4 regions of the Streptomyces sp. NPDC028314 genome follow, and region 2 is predicted to be linked to each of the others. Evidence: riboswitches for the same ligand, from Rfam matches in the RefSeq annotation. Region 2 holds a riboswitch; each other region holds the start of a gene.

Region 1 (5,396 bases), on a different contig from region 2:
CGTCGGCCCGCTCCGTGACCTGGGTCTGCGAGGAACCGATCAGCAGGATCGTGCGCATGTCGACCTCGGCGGGCTCCAGTTCGGCCAGCGTGACGATCCGCACCGACTGCTCCGGGCCGCCCACGTCCCGCGCGACGACCACCGGGGTCTGCGGGGAGCGCAGTTCCAGCAGCAGCTCCCGGGCCTGCGCCACCTGCCAGGTCCGGCTGCGCGAGCCCGGGTTGTACAGCGCGAGCACCAGATCGGCCGCGGCGGCGGCGCGCAGCCGCTCCGCGATGACCTCCCAGGGCTTGAGCCGGTCGGACAGGGAGACGGTGGCGTAGTCGTGGCCCAGCGGGGCGCCGGCCGCGGCGGCCGCCGCATTGGCCGCGGTCACCCCCGGCAGGACCCGTACGGGCACGTCCTTGTACTCGTCCTGCCCCGCGACCTCCAGCACGGCCGTGGCCATCGCGAAGACCCCGGGGTCACCGCCGGAGACCACCACGACCCGCTTGCCGCGCCGGGCCAGGTCCAGGGCGAACTCGGCGCGCTCCGACTCCACCTTGTTGTCGGAGCCGTGCCTGATCTGGCCCGGCTTCACCGGAACCCGGTCCAGGTAGGTGGTGTAGCCGACCAGCACCTCCGCGTCGGCCAGCGCCCGCCGGGTCTGGGGGGTGAGCCACAGCGGCCCGGCCGGTCCGGTGCCGACGACCGCGACCTCGCCGGGGCCGGACGGCACGCTGCCCGGGTTGCCGATCCGGCTGGGCACCACGGCGACCGCGAAGTACGGCACGCTGTCGGGGTCGGTGTCGGCGAGGTCCCCGGTGCGCTCCCCCTCCATGGTGGCGCGCTCGACGTAGCGGGCCTCGGCCAGCCGCCCGCTGTTGTCCATGGCCCGGCGCACGGCGGGGAAGGTGCGGCCGAGCTTCATCACGACCGCCGAGTCGGTGGCGGCGAGCCGGGCGGTGAGCTCCTCCTCCGGCAGGGTGCCGGGCAGGATGGTCAGGACCTCCTCGCCCTCCACCAGCGGGGTGCCGAGGCGGGCGGCGGCGGCGCTCACCGAGGTCACGCCGGGGATCACCTCGGCCTCGTAGCGGTCCGCGAGCCGCTTGTGCATGTGCATGTACGAGCCGTAGAAGAGCGGGTCGCCCTCCGCGAGCACGGCCACGGTCCGGCCGGCGTCCAGGTGTGCGGCCAGGCGGGCGGCGGAGGCCTCGTAGAACTCCTCCATCGCGCCCTGGTAGCCGCCGGGGTGGTCGGTGGTCTCGGTGGTGACCGGGTAGACCAGCGGCTCCTCGACGTGGTCCGCGCGCAGGTGCTTCGCGGCGATCGAGCGGGCGATGGAGCGGCCGTGGCGGGCCGAGTGGTACGCGACGACGTCCGCCTCCGCGATCACCTCGACGGCGCGCAGGGTCATCAGGGACGGGTCGCCGGGACCGAGCCCGACCCCGTAGAGCTTGCCCGCAGTCCTCGCTTCGGCGCTCATTCGGCCACGCTCGCAATGGCGTTGACGGCCGCCGCGGCGATCGCGCTGCCGCCGCGCCGGCCCCGGACGATCAGGTGGTCGAGCCCCGAGGAGTGCGCGGCGAGCGCGTCCTTGGACTCGGCCGCGCCGATGAAGCCGACGGGGACGCCGATGACGGCGGCGGGGCGCGGGGCACCCTCCTCGATCATCTCCAGCAGCCGGAACAGCGCGGTCGGGGCGTTGCCCACGGCGATCACCGAGCCCTCCAGCAGGCCCCGGTCGCGCCAGACTTCGAGCGCGGCGGCGCTGCGCGTGGTGCCCATCTTCGCGGCGAGCTCCGGCACGGCCGGGTCGGAGAGGGTGCAGACGACCTCGTTGCCGGCCGGCAGCCGCTTGCGGGTGACCCCGCTGGCGACCATCTGTACGTCGCAGAGGACGGGCGCGCCGGCCTCCAGGGCGGCGCGCGCCCGCAGTACGACCTCCGGGGTGTAGCCCAGGTCCTGGGGCAGGTCGGTCATCCCGCAGGCGTGGATCATGCGCACCGCGACCTGGGCGACCGATGCGGGCAGCCCGGAGAGATCCGCCTCGGCGCGGATCGTGGCAAAGGACTGGCGGTAGATGGCCGCGCCGTCCTTCTCGTACTCAAACACGGTGCACTCGCTCATTTCTTCACTGCGGTTCGGGGGCTTCGGGGGTCTGACGGGCGGCCGCGAGGGCCTGTGCAAGTTCGGTGGCCGGTACGTCCTGCCGTACGGGGCGGCCCGGTGCGGCGACCCGGTACCCGGCCGGGGTGGCGACCAGGTCCACCCAGGCGGCGCCGCGCGGATGCCCGCAGCGCCGCTCGCAGCCTGACCAGTGCACGGGCAGCGGCCCGCGCGCCCGCTCCGCGACGGCCCGCGCGTCGGCGCGCACGTCCGCGAGGGACTTGGCGCAACCGGGCCGTCCCGTACAGGCGGTGACGGTCTCCCAGGGGCTGTCCGGGGCGGTGACCAGCCCGGCGCCCTCGATGCGGTCCGCGCCGGGGGCCGGCCGCCGGGCATCGGCCGAGGGCAGCACGACGCTGCGCCACGGGGTGACGCGCAGCTCGCCGCGCCCCTCGCCGGCCACCTCCGCGAGGACCCGCCACTGGGCGGAGCTCAGCCGTCCCAGCGGCGGCAGTACGCACAGGGCCGCGCGGCCGCCGGCGCCCCCCGGCCGGGGCGGGGGCGCGTACGGCCAGGCCACCTCGCCACAGGGCTCGGCCGCGATCCCGGCGGCTTCGAGCCGCCGGGCGAACTCCGCCGCCTCCAGGGGGTGTTCGGGGGGCAGTTCGGACACCCGCCAGGCGCGGGTGCCGGCCGCCTCGGCGGTGTCGAGGAAGTATCCGGCGGCCAGCAGCGCCGCCCGGGGGGCGTCCGCCGCCGCCAGCTCCACGGCGTCGGCGGCCCGGCCCAGGCGGACCAGCGCCCGGCCGTCCGGCCTGCCGAGCACGGTCACGTCGGGGCCCAGCGCGGCCACGTCGCCGCGCCCGTCGTCGAAGGCGAACAGGAACCGCCCGGACAGGGCGGTCGCCCGGGAGCCGGCGCACAGCAGCCGGTCGAACTCCACGGCCCAGGGCAGCACGTCGGGCCGGGCAGGGCCCTCCAGTCCGGACAGCGGGGTCGCCACGATGTTCCGTACCCGCTCGTGGCCCGGCGCGGGCAGCAGGCCCGCCGCGTCCAGCAGCTCCGCCAGCGCACCGCCGCAGCCGTCCGCGAGCCCGCGGAGCTGGACGTTGCCGCGCGAGGTCAGCTCCAGGTGCCCGTCCCCGAACCGGTCGGCGGCGAGCGCCAGCGCGTCCGCCTGGCCGGCCGTGAGCAGGCCCGCCGGAATCCGGACCCGCGCCAGGAACCCGTCGTCCGCCGCATGCAGCCGCAGCGCGCCGGGGCAGGCGTCGCCACGGTCCCGTATGACGGGTTCGTCCCGCGATGCGTCGGAGGGGGGCGTGGGCATGGCCGCGAGCATACCCACCATTACGACGCCCCGACCTGTGTCCGTCACCACCCCGCCCAGCCCCACCAGGCACATCCACCCCCGCCGGACACATCCAACCCCGCCAGGCACATCCAACCCCGCCAGGCACCTCCAGCCTCGCCGGCGTTTGAGGCGCGGGGTCCGGGGCAGAGCCCCGGCAACGGCGCCGCACCCGGCAACCCACCACCCCGAGCCAGCGCAGCATCACGGCAGAGCCCCGGCAACGGCGCCGCGCCCAACCGCCCACCCCACCCCGCCGAGCCAGCGCAGCGCCACGGCCGCCTAGGATGACCTTTCGGCAGGCCAAACGGCCCGCCGTCGCCGAGGACGGCGACATGGGAGGAAGCCCGGTGAGATTCCGGCGCGGTCCCGCCACTGTGAACCCCGCGGAGCGATCGGCGGGGTGAGTCAGGAACTCCCGCTGTCCTCACTGCCCGGGGCGCGGAAACCCCGAGGAAGGCTGCCGCCGCATGATCCTGCTGCTGTCGACGTCCGACACCGATCTGCTCAGCGCCCGCGCCGCGGACGGCCCCGTCCCATACCGGTTCGCGAACCCCTCCCGCCTTCCCCTGGACGACCTGCCCGGCCTCCTGGAGGGGGCCGACCTGGTCGTCGTACGCCTCCTGGGCGGCCTGCGCGCCTGGCAGGACGGCCTCGACCTGCTGCTGGCCCCCGGCCAGCACCGCCCGGTCGTGGTGCTGACCGGCGAACAGGCCCCGGACGCCCAGCTGATGGAGGCCTCGACCGTCCCGATCGGCATCGCCGCCGAGGCACACGGCTACCTCGCGCACGGCGGCCCGGCCAACCTGGACCAGCTGGCGCGGTTCCTCTCCGACACCGTCCTGCTCACCGGACACGGCTTCGAGCCCCCGGCCGCGGCCCCCACCTGGGGCCCGCTGGAGCGCACCCCGCAGCGGACCGAGGGCCCGCGGATCGCGGTGCTCTACTACCGCGCCCACCAGATGAGCGGCAACACCGGCTTCGTGCACGCCCTCTGCGAGGCCGTCGAGGCCCAGGAGGCCCAGGCGGTCCCCCTGTACGTCTCCTCCCTGCGCACGCCGGAGCCGGAGCTGATCGCCGAGCTGGAGTCCGCGGACGCCATCGTCACCACCGTCCTCGCGGCGGGCGGCACCCGCCCCGCGACGGCCTCGGCCGGCGGCGACGACGAGTCCTGGGACGCGGGGGCGCTCGCCGCGCTCGGCGTGCCGATCCTCCAGGCCCTGTGCCTGACCGGCTCCCGCAGCGCCTGGGAGGAGAACGACGAGGGCCTGTCCCCGCTCGACGCCGCCACCCAGGTCGCGGTGCCGGAGTTCGACGGCCGGCTGATCACCGTCCCGTTCTCCTTCAAGGAGCTCGACGAGGACGGCCTGCCCGCCTACGTGGCGGACCCCGAGCGGGCCGCGCGGGTCGCGGGGATCGCCGTACGCCACGCCCGGCTGCGGCACATCGAGCGCCGGGACAAGAAGATCGCGCTGGTCCTGTCGGCCTACCCGACCAAGCACTCCCGCATCGGCAACGCGGTCGGCCTCGACACCCCCGCAAGCGCCGTGGAACTGCTGCGCACCCTCATCGCGGGCGGCTACGACTTCGGCCCCGTCGAGGAGATCCCGGGCCTGGTCTCCGGTGACGGCGACGAGCTGATCCGCGCCCTGATCGAGGCCGGCGGCCACGACCAGGACTGGCTCACCGAGGAGCAGCTCGCCCGCAACCCCGTCCGCATCCCGGCCGCCGACTACAAGCGGTGGTACGGGCAGCTTCCCGCGGAGCTGCGCGAGCAGGTCGAGGAGCACTGGGGCGAGGCGCCGGGCAACATGTTCGTCGACCGCTCGGCCAACCCCGAGGGCGACATCGTCCTGGCGGCGCTGCGCCGCGGGAACCTGCTCATCCTGATCCAGCCGCCGCGCGGCTTCGGCGAGAACCCGATCGCGATCTACCACGACCCGGACCTGCCGCCCTCGCA
Region 2 (5,396 bases):
CCCGATCGGCGGATGGCCGTCAACGCCCTGAACTCCGGCGCCCAGGTGTGGATGGCCGACTTTGAGGACGCCACGGCCCCCACCTGGGACAACGTCATCGGCGGCCAGCTCAACCTGCTCGACGCCATCGAACGGCGCATCGACTTCACCACCCCCGAGGGCAAGGAGTACCGCCTCGGCGAGAACCTCGCGACCATCATGGTCCGCCCGCGGGGCTGGCACCTCACCGAGGAACACCTGGAGACCGACGGCCGCCCCCTGTCCGCGTCGCTCGTCGACTTCGGCCTGTACTTCTTCCACTGCGCCCGGCGCCAGATCGACGCCGGCCACGGCCCGTACTTCTACCTCCCCAAGCTGGAGAACCGGTACGAGGCCCGCCTGTGGAACGACGTCTTCCTGCTCGCGCAGGAACTCCTCGGCATCCCCCGCGGCACCGTCCGCGCGACGGTGCTCATCGAGACGATCACGGCCGCGTTCGAGATGGAGGAGATCCTCCACGAACTGCGCGAGCACAGCGCCGGTCTCAACGCGGGCCGCTGGGACTACCTCTTCAGCCTGATCAAGACCTTCGGCCATCGCACCGACTTCCAGCTCCCCGACCGCGCCAAGGTCACCATGACCGCCCCCTTCATGCGCGCCTACACGGAGCTGCTCGTGCGCACCTGCCACCGGCGCGGGGCCCACGCCATCGGCGGCATGGCCGCGCACGTCCCCAGCCGGGACGCGGAAGCCAACACCGCCGCCCTCGCGAAGGTCCGCCTCGACAAGGAGCGGGAGGCCGAGGACGGCTTCGACGGCTCCTGGGTCGCCCACCCGGGGCTGGTACCGGTATGCCGCGAGGTCTTCGACGGAGTCCTGGAGGAACGGCCCAACCAACTGGAGCGGACGCGTGAGGACGTCGAGGTCACGCCCGCCGACCTGCTGTCCGTCCGCCGGATCGCCGCCCCGCCCACCCGCGAGGGCATCCGCTCCAACGTGGCCGTGGCGCTGCGCTACTTCGACGCCTGGCTGCGCGGCAGCGGCGCCGTCGCGCTGAACGGGCTGATGGAGGACGCCGCGACCGCCGAGATCGCCCGCGTGCAGATCTGGCAGTGGCTCCGCCACGACAGGGTGGACCGGGGGACGGTCATCGACCTCCTCGACGCCGAATGCGCCGCCCTGGAGGCCGAGGACCCGCAGGCGCTCGCGCTCGAAGCCCGGGAGGTCTTCGTGGACACCGCACTCTCGGTCCGGCTGCCCGCCTTCTTCACCCCCGAGGCCTACACCCGCCACCTCGTGCGCCGCGCCGCCGCGCAGGTGTCCGCGTGAGCGCCCCCGCGCAGCCGGCCCGCATCCTGCGCGTCGGGGTCGTCGGCGGAGGCCAGATGGGCGCCGGCATCGCGGAGGTGTGTGCCCGCGCCGGCCTCGACACCGTCGTCGCCGAGGCGGACGCCACCGCCGCCCGCGCCGCCCGGGAGCGTGTCGCCGTCTCCTTGGAGCGCGCGGTCCAGCGGGGCAAACTCGACCGGATCTCCGCCGAGGACGCCCTGGCCCGCCTGGTGTTCACCGGCGACCTGGAGGATCTCGCCGACCGGCAGCTCGTCATCGAGGCCGTCACCGAGAACCCCGAGGCCAAGTCGGACGTCTTCACCAGCCTCGACAAGATCGTGGAGGATCCGGAGGCGATCCTCGCCACCAACACCTCCGCGATCCCCATCATGCGGCTCGGCATGGCCACCCGCCGCGCCGACCGGGTGGTGGGCCTGCACTTCTTCAACCCCGTCCCCGTGCTGCCGCTGGTGGAGGTCGTCTCCTCCCTCCACACCTCCCGGGAGACGGTCGCCGCCGTCGAGGCCTTCGCCCGTGACGCCCTGGGCAAGACCACGGTCCGGTCCCAGGACCGGGCCGGCTTCGTGGTCAACGCGCTGCTGATCCCCTACCTCCTCTCGGCCATCCGCATGGCCGAATCCGGCTTCGCCAGTCCCGCCGACGTGGACGCCGGGATGGAACTGGGCTGCGCCCACCCGATGGGCCCGCTCAAGCTCGCCGACCTGATCGGCCTGGACACGGTCGCGGCGATCGCCGAGTCCCTCTACGAGGAGTTCAAGGAACCCCTGTACGCCCCGCCCCCGCTGCTCCAGCGGATGGTTCAGGCGGGGCTGTTGGGCCGCAAGAGCGCCCGGGGGTTCCACACATACGGCCGGGGCTGAGGGGTTCCGGCACGTCTCCAGGGCAGAGGGTGCGCCGGAGACGCGGGAGAACGGCGCGGGTGGGGCGAGTGGTGTCGCCCCACCCGCGCCGCGTCTCATTCGGCCGTCCGGCATCTGGACACCTGTGTTCGTGTTCCGGTCGACCGACCTAGGGTGGGTGTCGCAGCTGGTTCGCCCCGTCCGCCAGGCGGAATGCGTCGTAAGAGGGAACCCGGTGGGAATCCGGGACTGCCCCGCAGCGGTGAGTGGGAACGACCGCCGTCATACGCACTGGGCCCGTACGGGTCTGGGAAGCGACGGCCAGTAGGAGTCCGCCCGAACGGGCGACGCGCCCACGAGTCCGAAGACCTGCCCGTTGCCCGCGCGCGACCGATCGCGCACGGAAATCCGGTGACCTCGTGGGCGGGTCGGCGACACACATCAGGCGGGCGTCCGCGCGTACCCCCGTGTACGCGCCAGCGGCGGTCCGCCCGGTTCGTCATCCCTTCGCGCCCCGACCCGTCACCGGGTCCATGGAGACATGCTCGCGAAGGAGAGTTCCGTGACCCGCAAGCCCGCAGCCGCGGCAACACAGGCCACCGTGTACGGATACCCCCGCCAGGGACAGAACCGGGAACTGAAGAAGGCCGTAGAGGGGTACTGGAAGGGCCGCGTCAGCGCCGAAGCCCTCCAGGAGACCGCCCGGGACCTGCGCCGCGGCGCCTGGCAGCAGCTGGCGGACGCCGGCATCGACGAGGTTCCGACCGGCGACTTCTCGTACTACGACCACGTCCTCGACACCAGCGTGATGGTCGGCGCGATCCCGGCCCGCCACCGCGCCGCCGTCGAAGCCGACCCGCTCGACGGGTACTTCGCGATGGCCCGCGGCACCCAGGACGTGGCCCCGCTGGAGATGACCAAGTGGTTCGACACCAACTACCACTACCTGGTCCCCGAGCTCGGCCCCGACACCGTCTTCACCGCGGACCCCGCCCAGCAGGTCACCGAGCTGACGGAGGCCCTCGCCCTCGGCCACACCGCCCGGCCCGTGCTGGTCGGCCCGGTCACCTACCTGCTCCTGGCCAAGCCCGCCCCCGGAGTCCCCGCCGGCTTCGAGCCGATCACCCTGCTGGACCGGCTGCTGCCCGTCTACGCCCGGGTGCTGGCAGAGCTGCGGGCCGCGGGCGCCGAGTGGGTCCAACTCGACGAGCCGGCCCTGGTCCAGGACCGCACCCCGGCCGACCTGAACGCCGCCGCCCGCACCTACCGGGAGCTCGGCGCCCTGACCGAGCGCCCCAAGCTGCTCGTCGCCTCCTACTTCGACCGGCTCGGCGAAGCCCTGCCCGTCCTGGCCAAGGCGCCCGTCGAGGGCCTCGCGCTGGACTTCACCGACCGGGCGGCCGCCAACCTCGCCGACCTCGCGGCCGTGGGCGGGCTGCCGGGCAAGCGCCTGGTCGCCGGAGTCGTCAACGGCCGCAACATCTGGATCAACGACCACCAGAAGTCGCTGACCACCCTCGGCACCCTGCTGGGCCTCGCCGACCGGGTCGACGTCGCCGCCTCCTGCTCCCTGCTGCACGTCCCGCTGGACGCGGCCGTCGAGCGGGACATCGACCCCCAGATCCGGCGCTGGCTGGCCTTCGCCCGGCAGAAGACCGCCGAGATCACCACCCTGGCGCGCGGCCTGGCCCAGGGCACCGACGCGATCGCGGCCGAACTCGCCGCCAACCGGGCCGATCTGGCCTCCCGCGCCCACTCCGCGATCACCCACGACCCGGCGGTCCGCGCCCGCACCGCCGCCGTCACCGACGAGGACGGCCGCCGCGCCCAGCCCTACGCCGAGCGCGCCGCCGCCCAGCGCGCCCACCTGGGCCTGCCGCTGCTGCCCACGACGACCATCGGGTCCTTCCCGCAGACCGACGAACTGCGCGTGGCCCGCGCGGACCTGCGGGCCGGCCGCATCGACACCGCCGGGTACGAGGAGCGCATCAGGGACGAGATCCGAGAGGTCCTCTCCTTCCAGGAGAAGGCCGGGATCGACGTCCTCGTGCACGGCGAACCCGAACGCAACGACATGGTGCAGTACTTCGCCGAGCAGCTCACCGGCTACCTCGCGACCCAGCACGGCTGGGTCCAGTCCTACGGCACCCGCTACGTGCGCCCGCCGGTCCTGGCCGGGGACATCTCCCGCCCGGAGCCGATGACCGTGCGCTGGACGACGTACGCGCAGTCGCTGACGGCCCGGCCGGTCAAGGGCATGCTGACCGGCCCGGTCACCATGCTCGCCTGGTCCTTCGTACGCGACGACCAGCCCCTCGGCGAGACCGCCCGCCAGGTCGGACTCGCCCTGCGCGACGAGGTCGACGACCTCGAGGCGGCCGGGACATCGGTCATCCAGGTGGACGAGCCGGCGCTGCGCGAGACCCTGCCGCTGCGCGGCGACGGCCACGCCGACTACCTGGCGTGGGCCACCGAGTCCTTCCGGCTCACGACCTCCGGCGTGCGGCCGGACACCCAGATCCACACGCACATGTGCTACGCGGAGTTCGGCGACATCGTCCAGGCCATCGACGACCTCGACGCCGACGTCATCAGCCTGGAGGCGGCCCGTTCCCACATGCAGGTCGCGCGCGAGCTCGCCTCGCACGGGTACCCGCGCGAGGCCGGTCCCGGCGTCTGGGACATCCACTCCCCGCGCATCCCGTCCGTCGAGGAGGCGGCCGCCCTGCTGCGCAAGGGACTTGAGGCCATCCCGGCCGAGCGCCTGTGGGTCAACCCCGACTGCGGTCTGAAGACCCGCGGCTGGGCCGAGACCCGGGCCTCCCTGGAGAACCTGGTCGCCGCGGCCCGTGAGGTCCGTACGGAGGCCGTCGGCACGCTCTGATGCGCTTTCGGGCCGGAACGGCTGCCTTGTCATGTTCCGGCCCGATTGCGGTGCCACCGGGTGCGGCTCTCGCGCAGCGTCCGGTCCCGGCCGACCCGCACCGACCGCCGGCTAGTGCTGTGACCGCGTTGGTTCGCCGGGTTCGGGCCCCTTCTGCGGGTGGGGCCGGTTGGATGGAGGCTGACATCTGATCGAGCGTGTGGAGGCGTGGTGGCGGAACCGGTCAAGGTGCGGCGTCTGACGGATCAAGAGGGACAGAAGCTGCAGCAGATCGTGCGGCGGGGCAGCACCAGCACGGTGCGGTACCGGCGGGCGATGATGCTGCTGGCCTCGGCCGGCGGGAA
Region 3 (5,396 bases), 190 kb from region 2:
AGCCGAGGAAGTTGCTGAGGGGTGCCTTCGTCCTGGTGCGCAGCCAGTAGGAACGATAGTCCGGCTTGGTGGTGTTGGCGAAGATCTTTCCATCGGTGCCGGGGGTGTCCCAGGCCATGCCCATCTCGATCATCTGGACGTCGACACCCGCCTGGGCGAGGCGCAGTGCGGCGACGGAGCCGCCGTATCCGGTGCCGATCACGAGGACCGGTACATGGGCCCCCGCTGCGATGGGGGCGTTCGCGGTGACTGTTCCGGCGCGGGCGGCCGTGGTGTTGACGGCCAGTGCCGCGGCTCCAAGAATGGAACCGGTTCCAGCGATGAATCCACGGCGTGAAACACCCTTGGATACCTTGTTGTTCAGGGATTTGTCACTCATGTGACGTTCCTCACTCTCGACGGAGTGAGAACAAGTTCTACTGTTGCTTGCGTGGTAAGTCACTACATACGCCGAGGTAATTTCCGGCCGCTTCGGGGCCGGTGGCCCCGCGCAGCCCCGTGACGCCCGTGACGCCCGTGGCGCCGGGGTCGCAAGCGGCGGCCTCGTCCTAGGGGAGGCTCCACTGGGCCACGTCGTCGGCGAGTCCGGCGTTCAGGGCGAACTGCACTGCGGCGGGGGAGCTTTCGGCGGGGATCCGGAAGGCGATGAACCCGAGCGCGGTGTCGCCGGGGTCGAGGGTGACGGTGGCGGGAAACGCCGGTCCCGCGTCGGTGGGGGTGTCGGATCCGGTGTAGCGCCGCCCGGAGGTGTCGAGCAGGTGCGCGGCGGGCGCGGGGGAGTCCTCGTACGGGGCCGTGCCGGTGTTCTCCAGCTTCAGCTGTACGGCGACCAGCCGGCCCGCGCCCTCGGGCGCGGGCCCCGTCGGGCTCGCCGGCTTCGCGGGGTCGGCCACCTTCGTCAGGGTGACGTCGAGGCGCTCGCCGGGCCGGGTGCCGGCCAGGGAAACGGTCTCGGAGGAGCCGGTCGGATCGCCGGGCCCGGAGTGGGCGGGGGCGTGGCCGGCCGGTGCGGCGCCGAGTGCGGCGGTGGCGAGCAGCACGAGAGCGGCGAGCGGGCTCCGGAGGCGGCGCGCGGCTCCCGTGATCCGCGTACGGCGCATGGCGGCACCTCCTTCACTGCCCCCCGCCCACGATCCTCCGCGGGTGGCGCTCGCGCCACCCGCGGAGGATCGTGGGCGGGGCCGCCGGCCCGGGCCCCCGGCACGGATCGGCTCGGGCGACCCGCTCGCCGCCGCCCGGACCTCCGGGGCACCCGTACGCGCTCGGAAATTCCCCCAGTTGACCACCGAATTCGGTGGATCTTCGGGCCGAGCCATGTCATGGTTGGTCTCGCCGAAGGGGTGTAGCTCAGCTGGCCAGAGCAACGGTCTCCAAAACCGTAGGTCGCAGGTTCGACTCCTGCCGCCCCTGCAAGAAGCAGCACCAGCGTGGATGCGCAGAACGCCCAGGTGGGAGACCTCTTCCCAGCTGGGCGTTCGTCATCTCCCGGCGTCGAGGTCACCGCCCCGGCTTCGGTCAGCCGCGGCCGGCCTCGGCGCAGCGTACGCATGTCGTCGCCGCCGGGCGTACCTCCAGGCGGGCCTCCGGTATCGGCTCGCCGCACCCCTCACACCGCCCGTAGACGCCTTGCTCCAGGCGGTCCAGTGCGTGGTCCAGCTCCCCCAGGTACGCGTTGGCCTGGGCGAGCAGGGCTGCGACATGGGCACGCTCGAAAGCGGTGCTGGACCCTTCCGGATCGTGCTCGTCGTCGACCGCCACGAGGGCGTTCGCCTCGACGATGCCGTCGAAGTCGCGCCTCAAGGCCGCGATCTGCGCACGTGTCGAGGCCTGCTCGGCCGCGATCCGTTCACGGACGACCGAGGGGAAGTCCGTAGCGGAAGGGGGAGGATCGGGCGTACCGCTCATGCGTGCGACAACGTCGGGGCGGGGGTGTGCATTCCGCGCTCCATGAGCGCGGTGGCCACGGCCGAATGCCGAGAGACCGGCGCTGACCTGCGGACACGCAGCAGCCCTCCCGTGGGGAGGCCGGGAGGGGCGTGCGCCCGGGATGGTCCGGGGCCACACCATATGCACTGCTGCGGGTCTGCGGGTAGCCATGTGACAGGAGAGGTTCCGGATGGGGCGGAGCCGGCCGACGGTCCGGGCGCACGGTGTCCGGATGCGCGCGGGAAGCCGCGGCCCCAGGGTGGATGCATGTCGGACCAGTCGCCACCGCCGGGACAGGAGCCTCCCCGCTGGGGTCAGCGGCCTCCGCCGGGATACGGAACACCGCAGCCGCCCGGAGCGTCGTGGGGGTCTCCGCCGCCTCCGAGGAAGGGCAGCACCGGCCGGATCATCGGGCTGTCCTGCCTGGGGGCCATTGGTCTGCTGCTGCTCATCGGCGTGATCGGCGCCCTCCTGACCGTGTCCGGCGGAGGAGAACCCGACCGGCGCCCGGCCGTGCCGCCGAGCCCGTCGGTCTCGGGGACGCTCACCCCGTCGGCCGGTGAGAGGCCGGCGACCACCGGGCCCGCGGGCGACGTGAAGATCACCGGGTGCGAGCTCGACCCGGACACGGGCTGGGGGAGCGCCGAGCTGCTGATCACCAACCGGTCCTCCAAGTCGAGCAGCTACATCATCAGCGTGGAGTTCGTCGACGCGTCGAACAAGCGGCTCGGCGAGGCCGCCGCGTTCTCGAACAACCTCGCGCCGGGGCAGAGCGCGCGGACCACGGCGCAGGGGCTGGAGCAGATCCAGGACAGGATCAGCTGCCGGATCACGGACGTGACCCGCTACGCCTCCTGACCCGGCCCGGATGCGACCGGAGACCTCCCGCCGCATCGTGGTGGCATGGAGCATGCGCCGATCGTCGTGCACCGGATCTCCGTCTCGGGCGGCCGGAGGGTCACCATCCGCGTCCAGGAGCAGGACCCGGGCCTGGCCCAGGAGCAGGCCCAAGAGCAGGCCCAGCCCCAGGAGCAGGGGGAGCCCCGGGCCCCGGATCGGGAGCAGGTCCTGGGCCTGGCCCACAGTGACGCGGACGTGATCGAACTCCTGCGCCGGGCCGGGGTGGCGGACCCCGACGAACTCGTGCTCGGCGAGGAAACCCCGCTGCTCAGCTGGGAGGGCGACGAGCCCCACGTCTACCTGCCCGCCCCGCCCGACCCCGACGGGTTCTGAGAGCGCTCGCCCGGTCCGCACCCGGGCGTCTGGCAGACTTGGCAGGGTTCTCCCAGGCGGTGCAGGACAGGAAACCGGTGCGAATCCGGTGCGGTCCCGCCACTGTGACCGGAATCCGCCCCGCGCGGATCCGGGAGTCAGACACTGACGCACCGCCTCTTCACTTCGACCGGGGACGAGGATCCCCCGGAGAGGCTTCGCCATGCCGCGTTCCCGCGCTGTTCTGCGCTCGCTCATACCCCTCGCGCTGCTCGCGCCCCTTGCCGCCTGCGGGGGTTCGCCGGGCGGGAAGGACGCCGCCGCGCGCGCCGGCGCCGTGCCCGGGTTCCCGTACACCGTCGCCAACTGCGGTGTCAGCACCACCTACCAGGTCCCGCCCGAGCGCGTGGTCACCCTGAACCAGCACACCACCGAGATCATGCTGGCCCTGGGACTGGAGCGGAAACTGGTCGGCACCGCCTACCTGGACGACGCCGTCCTGCCCGCCTACCGGCCCGCGTACGAGAAGACGAAGGTGCTGGCCAAGGAGTACCCCTCCAAGGAGGTCCTCCTCGGCGCCAACCCCGATTTCGTGTACGGCGGTTACGCCAGCGCCTTCGACAAGGCGCAGGGCCGCGACCGCGAGGGACTGGCCGGGTCCGGCGTCAACTCCCGTCTCAGCGTGGAGTACTGCACCCAGGGGCCGGTCGGGCTGGACCAGCTCAAGACCGAGATCACCGAAGTGGCGCACACCTTCGGCGTACCGGAGCGCGGCGCCGAGCTCATCGCGGACGAGCAGCACCGCATCGAGGCCGTCACCGCGCGGGTGAAGGACAAGGCCAAGCCGTCCGTCTTCGTCTACGACTCGGGCGAGGCCTCCGCCTTCACCTCGGGAGGCAACGGCATCGGCAACGAGATCGTCTCCCTCGCCGGGGGGACGAACGTGTTCGCCGACCTCAAGGACACCTTCGGCGACGTCGCCTGGGAGAAGGTCATCGAGCGGGCACCCGAGGTCGTCCTGATCTTCGACTACGGCGGCACCACCGTCGAGGCCAAGAAGCAGCGCCTGTTGAACGACCCGGCCCTGGCGCAGGTTCCCGCCGTCAAGAACCAGCGGTTCGTGGTGCTGCCGCTGTCCTCGGCCGTGCTCGGAGTACGCGTCCCCGACGCCGTCGAATCCCTGGGCCGCCAGCTGCACCCCGACGCCGCGTGAGCTCGCGCCGTACCCCGGCCGCCCTCGTGCTCCTCGCCGCGGCGCTCATCGCGTCCGCCGTCGCGGGCCTCGCCCTGGGACCGGTACGGATCGCCCCCGGCCAGGTGCTCGACATCGTGCTCGCGGGCCCCGGACCGGGCGGCGGGGCCTTCGGCTCGATCGTGTGGGACGTCAGGATGCCGCGCGTGCTGCTCGGCGCCGTCGTCGGCGCCGGACTCGCCGTGGCGGGCACCGTCCTGCAGGCCCTCGTGCGCAACCAGCTCGCCGACCCCTTCCTGCTCGGCGCCTCCTCGGGGGCGTCGGCCGGGGCCGTGCTGGTGATCGTCTTCGGTACGGGGACCCTCGGATTCGCGGGCGGGGCGGGCGTGCCGCTCGCGGCGTTCGCCGGGTCCATGGGCGCGCTCGTCGCCGTCTACGCGATGGCGCGGCGCGGCGGCACCATGACCACCGGCCGGCTGATCCTGGCCGGGGTCGCCGTCCAGTACATCCTGTCGGCCCTCACCAGCCTGGTGCTGGTGCTGGCGGCACACCCCGACCAGATCCGCAGCGTCCTCTTCTGGACCCTCGGCGGGCTGGGCGGTGCCCGCTGGGACGAACTCGCCCTGCCCACGGCCGCGCTGCTCCTCGGCACCGGCCTGCTCCTCGCCCTCGCCCGGCCGCTGGACCTGCTGCTCGCCGGGGAGGAGGGCGCACACACCCTCGGCCTGGACACGGCCCGGTTCCGGGCCGCCGTGTTCGTCCTCACCTCCCTCGTCATCGGTGTGCTGGTCGCCTACAGCGGCGCGATCGGCTTCGTCGGGCTGATGGTTCCGCACGCCGCCCGGATGGCGGTGGGCGCCGGACACCGGGCGCTGCTGCCGGTGGCCGCGCTGGGCGGGGCGGTGTTCCTGACACTGTCCGATCTGGCGGCCCGTACGGCCGCGGCGCCGCAGGAGATACCCGTCGGCGTGGTCACGGCACTCGTCGGCGGGCCGTTCTTCCTGTGGATGCTGCGCAGGTCCACCCGTACCGAGGGGGTGGCCGGATGAGCCTGCTGACGGGACGC
Region 4 (5,396 bases), on a different contig from region 2:
GCGGCGGGCGGCCGGGTCGTCACCGCCCCCACCAACGGCGCCGCGGGCATCATCCCGGCGGTCCTGCACTACTACATGAACTTCGTGCCGGGCGCGGACGAGGACGGCGTGGTCCGCTTCCTCCTCGCGGCGGGCGCGATCGGCATGCTCTTCAAGGAGAACGCCTCGATCTCCGGCGCCGAGGTCGGCTGCCAGGGCGAGGTCGGCTCGGCCTGCTCCATGGCGGCCGGCGCCCTCGCCGAGGTGCTGGGCGGCACCCCGGAGCAGGTGGAGAACGCGGCCGAGATCGGCATGGAGCACAACCTCGGCCTGACCTGCGACCCGGTCGGCGGCCTGGTCCAGATCCCCTGCATCGAGCGCAACGGCATGGCGGCGGTCAAGGCCGTCACCGCGGCCAAGATGGCGATGCGCGGCGACGGCACCCACAAGGTCTCCCTCGACAAGGTCATCAAGACCATGAAGGAGACCGGCGCCGACATGAAGGTCAAGTACAAGGAGACCGCCCGCGGCGGCCTCGCGGTCAACGTCATCGAGTGCTGAACCGGACGCCGGGCTGAACCCCGGCGCGGTCGCGCCGGCCGGCGCGCCCGGCGCACCCCCGGTTCGGGCCCGCCCTCCCCCCGGAGGGCGGGCCCGCTCGCGTTCCGGCCCCCGCGCAAGAGGGGCCGGGCGGCCCGTCCGGCTCGGGACCTTCGGCCCGGGGAGCGGGGCCGGACGTGGGCTAGCTTGATCAGGGGGGCCGAAGAACGCCCCGCGCCGACAGAGAGGCGAACCCCCCATGGCCACCACGGAACACCGTGTCCTGCGGCTCCGGCTGGAGACCTCGCCCGCCCCCGTCCCGGTGCGGGGGGCCTTCGTGTACCGCTCGGACCGGCCCTACGAGCTCTGCGTCGACTTCGAGGGCGCGGGGGTGCACATCGCGCGCTGGGTGTTCTCCCGGGACCTGCTGCTCGACGGTCAGACCTGCGCCACGGGCGAGGGCGACATACAGGTGTGGCCTCGCTGGGCCGGCACCGAGCCGCGGGTCTTCCTGGCCCTGCGCGCCGGCGAGCACGGCTGTGTGATCTCCGCCCGCGCGAAGGACGTACGGGAGCTCTGCCGCCGGATGGTCGAGCTGGTCCCGCGCGGGCAGGAGACGCGCCACTACGACCTCGACGCCCAGCTGAGCGCCCTGCTGCCGCGGTGACGCCCGGCGGCGCCGGGGGCCGCTCCGGAGGGCGGGGACCCCGGTCGTGAGACTCGTGCCGGATTCCGTGCAACCGTCGGCGCCCGCGAGGTGTCTTCCCCTGTGAAACCGCTGTCCCCGTCTCTGGAGAATCGGGGGGACGTCATGAACCACCTACGTCGCCGTCAGCTCACCGCACTCGTCGCGGGCTCGCTGCTCGCCTCGGGCGTCGCGTTCGCCGCACCGGCGTCCGCCGCCACCCGCACCCTGTCCACCACGCTGGTCACCAACGCCCGCTGGGGCGGGCACTGCACCTACGACCGGCTCGTCATCGACCTTCAGGGATCCGCTCCCCCGGTCACCGTCACACCCGTTTCCGAGCTGATCTACGACGGGTCGGGCAAGCCCGTCCCGCTGGCCGGAAAGTACTTCCTGGAGATCCGCCTGCACCCGGCCGCCGGGCACACCGACGCGGGGCAGAACGTCTACCAGGGACCCCGGCTGCAGAAGATCTACCTGAACAAGCTCAAGGGCCTGGCCTACACGGGCGACTTCGAGGGGTACGTGACCTTCGGCGCCGCCTTCGACACCCCGCCCACGTACAACACCTCCGTGCTGCACGCGCCGGAGCGGTTCGTCGTCGACTTCCCGCATCCCGCCACCTGCTGACCGGTCACCGGGCCCGGGGGTCGCACGCCCCGGGCCCGGTGGGGCCGTCCGCGCGCCTCGCCCTGGCCGACGGGACGCGGCGGCGGCCCGGGCGCTGCTGGAGGAGGCGCTGGACGGCTGCCGGCGGATGAACGCGCTGCCGTTGCCGGCGCAGCCGGAGTCGGCGCTGGCGGAGGTGCCGGCCTGAGCGCCGGGACAGCCCTCAGCGGTGCTCGGGGTTCGGGAAGTCGAAGCGGCACCCGGCGTCCCACAGCGAGCGCTGGTTCCCGTGCGCGGGGATTCCGCCCGCCCGCTTGAGCAGGGCGGCCAGGTGCATCAGGTTCCAGCTCATGAAGGTGGTGTTCCGGTTGGTGAAGTCGTTCTCGGGGCCGCCCGAACCCGGGTCGAGGTACGAGGGGCCCGGTCCGGCCTCGCCGATCCAGCCCGCGTCCGCCTGCGGCGGGACGGCGTAGCCGAGGTGCTGGAGGCTGTAGAGGATGTTCATGGCGCAGTGTTTGACGCCGTCCTCGTTGCCGGTGATCAGTGCGCCGCCGACCCGCCCGTAGTAGGCGTACTGGCCGCGGTCGTTCAGAATCGAGGAGCAGGCGTAGAGCCGCTCGATGACCTGTTTCATGACGGAGCTGTTGTCACCGAGCCAGATGGGTCCGCACAGCACGAGGATGTCGGCGTCCATGATCTGGCTGTAGAGCACGGGCCACTGGTCGCTCTCCCAGCCGTGCTCGGTCATGTCGGGCCAGACACCGGTGGCGATGTCGTGGTCGACGGCCCGGATCAGGGAGGTCCGGGCGCCGGCCGCTTCCATGACCGCGCGGCTCCTGGCGATCAGGCCCTCGGTGTTGCTGGTCTCGGGTGAGCGCTTGAGCGTGCAGTTCACGTAGACGGCGGTGAGGTCTGAGTAGTCGTAGTCGTCGGCCACTCCCCCACCCTGCCCACGGCCGGGCGCCGCCCGCCAGCCGGCCGCGACCGGTCGGGTTGTTAGCGGTCCGCGTGGCCGACTAGGGTCATCGGGCCTTGGTGTTCGGGAAACCGGTGGGAAACCGGTGCGGCCCTCGCCACTGTGATCGGGAAGTCCGGCTCCACTCCCTCGCGGGAAGCCACTGGGCCCGCGCGGGAGACCGTACGGCCCCGGGAAGGCGGAGTCAGGGCATCAGTACCCGTGAGCCAGGAGACCGGTCAGGGCGCGTCGTCCATCCACGAGGTGCTGGAGAGGTCTCCCCACTCATGCATATTGCCGAGGGCTTTCTGCCCCCCTTGCACGCGGTCGCCTGGGGCGCCGCGTCCGCTCCCTTTGTCATACACGGGGTCCGCGCCCTCACCCGCGAGGTGAAGGCCAATCCCGAGAGCACGCTGCTGCTCGGTGCGTCCGGAGCATTCACTTTTGTCCTGTCCGCACTGAAGATCCCTTCCGTGACGGGCAGTTGTTCCCACCCCACCGGCACCGGACTCGGGGCGATCCTCTTCCGGCCGCCCATCATGGCGGTGCTCGGCACGATCACCCTGCTCTTCCAGGCGCTGCTGCTGGCCCACGGCGGGCTCACCACCCTCGGGGCGAACGCCTTCTCCATGGCGATCGCCGGGCCGTGGGCGGGCTACGGGGTCTACCGGCTGCTCAAGAAGTCCGGCCTGCCCCTGATGGTGACGGTGTTCTTCGGCGCGTTCTTCGCCGACCTCGTCACCTACTGCGTGACCAGCGTCCAGCTGGCGCTGGCCTTCCCCGACCCGGGCACCGGCTTCCTCGGCGCCCTCGCGAAGTTCGGGGGGATCTTCGCGGTCACGCAGATCCCGCTGGCGGTGAGCGAGGGGCTGCTGACGGTCCTCGTCATGCGGCTGCTGATGCAGTCCAGCAAGTCGGACCTGGTCCGGCTGGGGGTCGCCAAGCTGACCGCCCGTACCGGGAACAAGCAGGAGGCGGCGGTCTGATGAGCGGGATGACCAAGAACACGAAGATCAACCTCCTGCTGCTGCTCCTGGTGGCGGCGCTGGCCGTGCTCCCGATCGCGCTGGGGCTGGGCGAGGGCAAGGAGGAGCCGTTCACCGGCGCCGACGCGCAGGCCGAGGCGGCCATCACCGAGCTCAAGCCGGACTACGAGCCGTGGTTCTCCCCCCTGTACGAGCCCCCGTCCGGGGAGGTCGAGTCGGCGCTGTTCGCCCTCCAGGCGGCCCTCGGCGCGGGCGTGCTCGCGTACTACTTCGGCGTCCGCAAGGGCCGCCGCCAGGGTCTCGCCCAAGCCCGGTCGGCCGACACCACGGAGTCGTAGGCGGTGCTGCCGATCGACGTGGCGGCGCACTCCAGCCGCTGGCGCCGCCGCCATCCGCTGGAGAAGGCCCTGCTGGGATTCGGGCTGACCGTCACGGCCGTGGCCCTGCCGCCCTGGCCCGGCGGCCCGCTGGTCGCGGCGGCCACCCTCGCGGTGCTGCTCGGGCCCGCCGGGGTCGCCGGGCGGCAGCTGTGGCGGGCCTTCCGGATCCCGCTGGGGTTCTGCTTCACCGGGGCCCTGCCGCTGCTGTTCGCGGTGGGCGGCCCGGCCGGGCCGCTCTCCCTGGCGCCCGACGGGCCCCGGCACGCCGCCGAACTGCTGCTGCGCACCTCGGCGGCCTCGCTCGGGGTGCTGCTGTTCGCCTTCACCACCCCGGTGTCGGACGCCCTGCCCCGGCTGGTCCGGGCCGGCGTCCCGGCGCCGGTGGTCGACGTGGCCCTGGTCATGTACCGGATCGGGTTCCTGCTGCTGGACTCGATGACCCAGGTCCGCCGGGCCCAGGCGGCCCGGCTCGGGCACACCGGCCGGGCCGCGGCGTGGCGTTCGCTGGCCGGGCTCGCGGCGACCTCCTTCGTACGGGCCTTCGACCGCGCGGCGCGGCTCCAGGACGGGCTGGCGGGCCGCGGCTACGACGGCACGCTGCGGGTGCTGGTGCCCGAGGCGGCGCTGTCCTGGCGGTTCCTGGCCGCGTCGGGGGCGCTCCTGGCCTTCCTGATCACCCTGACCCTCACCCTGAAGGGGCTGTACCTGTGAACCCGTTGGTGGAACTGGCCGGCGCGGGATACGCCTACGAGGACGGCCCCGAGGTCCTCTCCGGCGTCGACTTCGGCATCGCGCGGGGCCGCGCCCTGGTCCTGCTGGGCCGCAACGGCAGCGGGAAGACCACCCTGATGCGGCTGCTGAGCGGGGGCCTGCGGCCGGGCTCGGGCGCGCTGCGGCTCGACGGCGCGCCGGTGACGTACGACCGCGCCGGGCTGACCCGGCTGCGCACGGCGGTGCAGCTGGTGGTCCAGGACCCGGACGACCAGCTGTTCGCCGCCTCGGTGGAACAGGACGTGTCCTTCGGCCCGATGAACCTGGGCCTGGCTCCGGACGAGGTGCGGGCCCGCGTGGACTCGGCGCTCGCCGCCCTGGACATCACCGCGCTGCGGGACCGGCCGACGCACCTGCTCTCGTACGGGCAGCGCAAGCGGGCGGCGATCGCGGGCGCGGTGGCGATGGCTCCGCGGGTGCTGATCCTGGACGAGCCGACGGCCGGCCTGGACCCGGACGGGCAGGAGCGGCTGCTGGACGTGCTGGCGGGG

What was found. Region 2 has a riboswitch for cobalamin ahead of metE (5-methyltetrahydropteroyltriglutamate--homocysteine S-methyltransferase). Riboswitches for the same ligand answer to the same signal wherever they lie in the genome.
Region 1: linked by a shared signal. The riboswitch ahead of cobN (cobaltochelatase subunit CobN) and the one ahead of metE (5-methyltetrahydropteroyltriglutamate--homocysteine S-methyltransferase) in region 2 are both predicted to bind cobalamin.
Region 3: linked by a shared signal. The riboswitch ahead of ACZ4TG_RS02765 (ABC transporter substrate-binding protein) and the one ahead of metE (5-methyltetrahydropteroyltriglutamate--homocysteine S-methyltransferase) in region 2 are both predicted to bind cobalamin.
Region 4: linked by a shared signal. The riboswitch ahead of ACZ4TG_RS14675 (energy-coupling factor ABC transporter permease) and the one ahead of metE (5-methyltetrahydropteroyltriglutamate--homocysteine S-methyltransferase) in region 2 are both predicted to bind cobalamin.

Annotation. Positions count from the first base shown of each region.
Region 1 covers NZ_JBVHTP010000025.1:32,773-38,168, forward strand. The annotation lists gene ACZ4TG_RS37200 (precorrin-2 C(20)-methyltransferase) at 1-1,465, opposite strand, end outside; gene ACZ4TG_RS37205 (precorrin-8X methylmutase) at 1,462-2,094, opposite strand; gene cobG (precorrin-3B synthase) at 2,114-3,415, opposite strand; cobalamin riboswitch at 3,741-3,867, shown strand; gene cobN (cobaltochelatase subunit CobN) at 3,907-5,396, shown strand, end outside.
Region 2 covers NZ_JBVHTP010000001.1:796,784-802,179, reverse strand. The annotation lists gene aceB (malate synthase A) at 1-1,308, shown strand, start outside; gene ACZ4TG_RS03620 (3-hydroxybutyryl-CoA dehydrogenase) at 1,305-2,189, shown strand; cobalamin riboswitch at 2,344-2,544, shown strand; gene metE (5-methyltetrahydropteroyltriglutamate--homocysteine S-methyltransferase) at 2,731-5,052, shown strand; gene ACZ4TG_RS03610 (IS630 family transposase) at 5,263-5,396, shown strand, end outside.
Region 3 covers NZ_JBVHTP010000001.1:610,384-615,779, reverse strand. The annotation lists gene ACZ4TG_RS02795 (GMC oxidoreductase) at 1-379, opposite strand, end outside; gene ACZ4TG_RS02790 (DUF4352 domain-containing protein) at 549-1,100, opposite strand; tRNA gene ACZ4TG_RS02785 (tRNA-Trp) at 1,337-1,410, shown strand; gene ACZ4TG_RS02780 (TraR/DksA family transcriptional regulator) at 1,516-1,905, opposite strand; gene ACZ4TG_RS02775 (FxLYD domain-containing protein) at 2,383-2,784, shown strand; gene ACZ4TG_RS02770 (hypothetical protein) at 2,830-3,159, shown strand; cobalamin riboswitch at 3,186-3,326, shown strand; gene ACZ4TG_RS02765 (ABC transporter substrate-binding protein) at 3,362-4,351, shown strand; gene ACZ4TG_RS02760 (FecCD family ABC transporter permease) at 4,315-5,379, shown strand; gene ACZ4TG_RS02755 (ABC transporter ATP-binding protein) at 5,376-5,396, shown strand, end outside.
Region 4 covers NZ_JBVHTP010000005.1:264,633-270,028, forward strand. The annotation lists gene ACZ4TG_RS14655 (L-serine ammonia-lyase) at 1-540, shown strand, start outside; gene ACZ4TG_RS14660 (SsgA family sporulation/cell division regulator) at 779-1,186, shown strand; gene ACZ4TG_RS14665 (AMIN-like domain-containing (lipo)protein) at 1,331-1,834, shown strand; gene ACZ4TG_RS14670 (flavodoxin family protein) at 2,037-2,750, opposite strand; cobalamin riboswitch at 2,830-3,026, shown strand; gene ACZ4TG_RS14675 (energy-coupling factor ABC transporter permease) at 3,056-3,754, shown strand; gene ACZ4TG_RS14680 (energy-coupling factor ABC transporter substrate-binding protein) at 3,763-4,092, shown strand; gene cbiQ (cobalt ECF transporter T component CbiQ) at 4,096-4,845, shown strand; gene ACZ4TG_RS14690 (energy-coupling factor ABC transporter ATP-binding protein) at 4,842-5,396, shown strand, end outside.